DNA from 2 places in the Plantactinospora sp. CA-294935 genome. Region 2 is predicted to be linked to the other one. Evidence: riboswitches for the same ligand, from Rfam matches in the RefSeq annotation. Region 2 holds a riboswitch; the other holds the start of a gene.

Region 1 (2,461 bases), 2.3 Mb from region 2:
GTCCGGGGCGGCGGCTGAGCCGCCCGGGTCGGCCGGGCCGGCGACCAGGTGTGCGGCCAGGTTGACCGAACCCAGGTTGCAGACGGCGGTCTCGGTGTCGCTGGAGACCTCGAGGATCTCGGTGCAGAGGTTGGAGAGGTGCACCACGTTGCCCGGCTCGGCGGTCTGGTTGCACAGCCGGTTCGAGGTGTCCTTGAAGGTCATCCAGCCGTTGCCGGTCTGGGCCAGCGTGCGCATCATCCGCCCGTAGAGGTCACGGGCCCGGACCTGGCGGACGTAGCGGTCCTGCTCCTCGGCGGCCCGGTACGCCGCGTCGAACTCCGCACCCCACAGATCGGGCAGCTCCGGCACCTCGTCCGGGTCGAACAGCGACCACGTCCCGTCCGCCTCGACCCGCCGCATGAACTCGTCCGGGATCCAGTTGGCCAGGTTCAGGTTGTGGGTCCGCCGGGCCTCCTCGCCGGTGTTGTCCCGCAGTTGCAGGAACTCCTCGACGTCCGGGTGCCACGGTTCGAGATAGACGCAGGCCGCGCCCTTGCGCCGACCGCCCTGGTTGACCGCCGCGACCGACGAGTCGAGGGTACGCAGGAACGGGACGATCCCGTTGGAGGCGCCGTTGGTGCCCCGGATCAACGCGCCCCGGGAGCGGACCCGGGACCAGGCGATGCCGATCCCACCGGCGAACTTGGACAGCCGCGCCACCTGCGCGTACCGGTCGTAGATCGAGTCCAGTTCGTCTCGGGGCGAGTCGACCAGATAGCAGGAGGACATCTGGGTGTGCCGGGTGCCCGAGTTGAACAGCGTCGGTGAGCTGGGCAGGTAGGCCAGCGACGCCATCAGCCGGTAGAAGCCGATCGCCTCGTCCGGGGTACGGGACAGCCCGCAGGCGACCCGGAGCAGCCAGTACTGCGGGGTCTCCAGCACCAGCCGGTCCGCCGGATGCCGCAGCAGGTACCGGTCGTAGACCGTACGCAGCCCGAAGTACTCGAAGCGCCGGTCGGCGGCCGGGTCGACGGCGTCGTCCAGCTCCCGGGCGTGCGCCCGGACGAACTCGGCCGTCTCGTCGCCGATCAGGCCGTGCCGGTGCCCGAGTCGGATCGACTCGCTGAACGAGCCGACGCCCTGCCCCCGGACCTCCTGGTCGAGGTATCCGGCGAGCAGCCGGGCGGCCAACCGGGAGTACTGGGGCTCCTCCCCGATCAGGTCGGCGGCGGTCTGCACGCAGAGCCGGTGCAGTTCGGCGGCGGTCGCCCCGTCGGGCAGGCCGTTGACCGCCCGGGTCGCCACCCGTACCGGGTCGACGTCGGGGAGGTCGTCGGCCTCGTGCCGCAGCGCGCGGGCGATCGTGGCGACGTCGGCCGGCGCGGTGCCGCCGCCGCGGCCCCGGACCCGCGGCGGTCGGGCGTCCCGGCCGGTACGGTGACCGGCGGTACCCGACATCGTCGACTGCTCGGCGTCTCCCGGCGCTGCCCCGCTCGGCGTGGCCTCGGTGACCGTCACAACTCTCTCCTCGCGCACTCGACTCCTCCGGTGGAGGAGGAGCCCGCGCGGAGACGCCGACGGGCACGCGCTGGCGTACGTCGGTGGCGTCGGCCGTCCCGCGCGGCCTCGGACCGCCGCGTACGGGCTCGTACGCGGCGCGCTGGCAGGTCTTCGGACTCGTGGGCCGGCCGCGGGCGTACCCGGGTTCGCCTACTGGCCGTCGCTTCCCAGGCGGTCCGGTTTCCGGCCGGACGACCCAGTGCGTGATGACGGCGGTCGTTCCCACTCACCGCTGCGGGGCAGTCCCGGACTCCCACCGGGTTCCCTCTTGCCTCGACCGCCGGGCGGCGGCCGAACCAGCTACGATCAACACCATATATAGGGATGGCCCGAAAGTCATACCCCAAGATGTCGTATCGGCGTGTCGACCTCGTCCCCCGCCCGCAGCGCGACGGGCGGGGAACGCGGAACGAGCGGGACGGCGACGGCCGCCCGTTCCCCGCCGCCGTACGCGCCCGTGTACGGCGACGAGTTTCTCGACGGCGCTCCGCCGTCGGTGCCGTGGCGCGGGCCCGAGGCGCGGTCACAACGACGGGTGGTCGCCCGTCCTTCCCGCGACACCACCGTGGCCCGCCCGCCGACCGCCGGTCCGGGTCGGCCCGGTCCGACGACACGCGGAGAGATGCATGGAAATCCTGATCACCGGGGCGACCGGGCGGCTGGGCCGGGTACTCACCCCGGAACTGGCCCGGGCCGGGCACACCGTACGGGCCGCCGGCCGGACTCCGGCGCCGACCGGGAAACCCGGCCCCGACCGGCCGGCGGACGGGGGTGGCGGCGAGGTGCGCCGGGTCCGACTCGACCTGGCCACCGGGGACGGGCTACCGGCCGCGGTCGACGGGGTCGAGACGGTCGTCCACCTTGCGTCCGCGCCCTACCAGGGCAGCTACACCCGCCAGGTCGACCTGGCCGGCACCCG
Region 2 (2,461 bases):
GCACGGTGACGTTGTCCGGCAACGGGATCGTCGGCTCGTCGACCACCCGGACCAGCAGCCAGACGCCGGTCAGGTGCAGGAACGCGCCCAGTCCCTGCCGGCCGGTGGTGACGAAGGCCCGGCGGCCCAGCCGGGGCACCAGCTCGGCGGCGGCGGCGAGGTCGGGCACCCGGTGCCACCGGTCCCCGGGACCCGCCGTCCAGCCGGGACGCTCCAACCGCAGTAACGGCACTCCGGTCGCCTCGGCCGCCCGGACCGCCGACGACCTGATCCGCGCCGCGTACGGGTGTGTGGCGTCGACGAGTACGTCGACCCGGTGCTCGGTCAGCCAGCGGGCGAGTCCGGCCGGTCCGCCGAACCCGCCGATCCGTACCTCGCCGACCGGCAGCCGGGGATCGGCGACCCGGCCGGCCAGTGAGGAGACCACCACGGTGTCGGGACGCCCGGCCAGTGCGGCGGCCAGTTCCCGCGCCTCGGCGGTGCCGCCGAGCAGCAGTACCCGGGTCGTCACGGCGCGACGGTAACGGCCGGCTCCGGCCGGGACAACCGGGCGGTCGCCGGGTGGTGACCTCCGACACCCGCCCGCCGGCACCGGCCTGCCGCCCGCCGGCACCGGTCCGCCTGCCGGTCGCCTGCCGCCTGCCGGTCGCCGGTCGCCGGTCGAGACTCCGTGCCGGTCGCCGGAGCGGGTCCCCCGGTCGGCGGATCCGGCGGTGCGGCGTACGGCCGGGCCCGGCCCCCGCTGCCCGACCGGTGTCCCGGTTGACCGGCGGGTACCGCCCGGCTACGGTCGACTGGCCATCTGCGGCGGTACGAGGGAAGCCGGTGAGAGTCCGGCGCGGTCGCGCCACTGTGAGCGGTCCCGACCCCGGTCGGGGGCCCGCGAGCCAGGACGCTCGGTCGTCGCAGCCTGTCGACGGGGACGCGTCATCCCCGAGGAGGTCTCACACGCATGTCCAGCCCTGTCCCGGCCCGTCCGCTCAGTCACCCGGTGGTCTCCGCCCGGCTACTGTGGACGGCCCTCGCCGTCGTGGCCGTGCTCGTCCTGCTGACCTACCTGGTCGCGTTCGACCAGGGGGCCGTCTCGCGCAGCGGCATGTACCTGCACGAGCTGATGCACGACGGCCGGCACCTGCTCGGCGTCCCCTGCCACTGATCGACTTCCCGCCGTGCCGACGTTCCTGTCCGTACTGCTGCGTGGCCTGCTCGCAGGCCTCGTCGCCGGTCTGATCGCCGGGACCTTCGCCTACCTCGTCGGCGAGCCGCGGATCGATGCCGCGATCGCGATCGAGGAACGGGCGACCCACTCCGCACCCGAGGTCGGGGCCGACCACCACGCCGAGGAGTTGGTCGGGCGCGACGGTCAGCGCGCCGGGCTGTTCCTGGCCACCGGGCTGTTCGGCGCCGCGATGGGCGGCCTGCTCGCCACCGGGTACGTCCTGCTGCGCCGTCGACTCCGCAGCTCCGACGACGGCCGGGCGGCGCTGCTGCTGGCCGGCGCGGTGCTGCTCGGCGCGGTCGTCGTACCGTTCGGCAAGTATCCGGCGAACCCGCCGGCGGTCGGCAACCCGGACACCATCGACCAGCGGACCGGCAGCTACCTGCTGCTGGTGCTGCTCGGCCTGGTGGCGGTCTGGGCCGGGGCCCTGGCGCACCGCTCGATATCTCCGCACGCCTCGGACGCGCCGCGGGCCGCTGCGGCGGTCGGCGCGTTTCTGCTGGTCACGGTGGTCGCCTACACCGTGCTGCCGTCGTTCGCGGAGGTGCCGGGCGACTTCCCGGCGACCCTGCTGTGGGAGTTCCGGCTCGCCTCCCTGGGCACCCAGGTGGTGCTCTGGACCGGGATCGGCCTGCTCTTCGCCGTGCTGCTCGGCTGGCGGGGCCGGAACCGACCGCCGTCCGTCGACAGTGGACCGGAGCGGTCCGCCGGGACGCCGGACGGTGCCGAGGCCCCGGCCGGACGGTGAGCCCGACCAGCCTGCACCTGGTCGCGCACGCCCACACCGCCGCGCTGCGGCGGGCGGTGTTCGGCGGTGGCGACGACAGCCTGGATCCCGCCGGCCTGGCGGCGGCCCGCGCGCTGGCCCGCACCGGGCCAGGTCGGCGCGGGCCGTTCGGCCGGATCGACGCCTGCCTCAGTACTCCCGCCGAGGCGGGCCGGCAGACCGCGTACGCGCTCGGCCTGCGGCCCACCGCCGTGCCTGCGCTGGCCGACTGTGACTACGGCCGGTGGACCGGGTGGCCGCTGGCCGAGGTCGGCGCCCGGGAGCCCGACGCGCTGCGGGACTGGCTCGGCACGCCGGACGCCGCCCCGCACGGCGGCGAGTCCGTCGAGGCGCTGCTCGACCGGGTCGACCGATGGCTGACCGGGCAGCGTGACCGGGGTGGGCGGATCGTCGCCGTCACCCATCCGGTGGTGATCCGGGCCGCGCTGGTCCGGGCGCTGCGACTGCCGGCCGCC

What was found. Region 2 has a riboswitch for cobalamin ahead of ACQEVC_RS38260 (CbtB domain-containing protein). Riboswitches for the same ligand answer to the same signal wherever they lie in the genome.
Region 1: it holds a riboswitch for cobalamin, as region 2 does, so the genes downstream of both, ACQEVC_RS28605 (ribonucleoside-diphosphate reductase subunit alpha) here and ACQEVC_RS38260 (CbtB domain-containing protein) in region 2, are expected to answer to the same signal.

Annotation. Positions count from the first base shown of each region.
Region 1 is NZ_JBNJMU010000001.1:6,498,639-6,501,099, reverse strand. It holds gene ACQEVC_RS28605 (ribonucleoside-diphosphate reductase subunit alpha) at 1-1,440, opposite strand, end outside; cobalamin riboswitch at 1,628-1,858, opposite strand; gene ACQEVC_RS28600 (SDR family oxidoreductase) at 2,169-2,461, shown strand, end outside.
Region 2 is NZ_JBNJMU010000001.1:8,769,566-8,772,026, reverse strand. It holds gene ACQEVC_RS38265 (cobalt-precorrin-6A reductase) at 1-511, opposite strand, end outside; cobalamin riboswitch at 775-918, shown strand; gene ACQEVC_RS38260 (CbtB domain-containing protein) at 953-1,156, shown strand; gene ACQEVC_RS38255 (CbtA family protein) at 1,170-1,967, shown strand; gene ACQEVC_RS38250 (histidine phosphatase family protein) at 1,964-2,461, shown strand, end outside.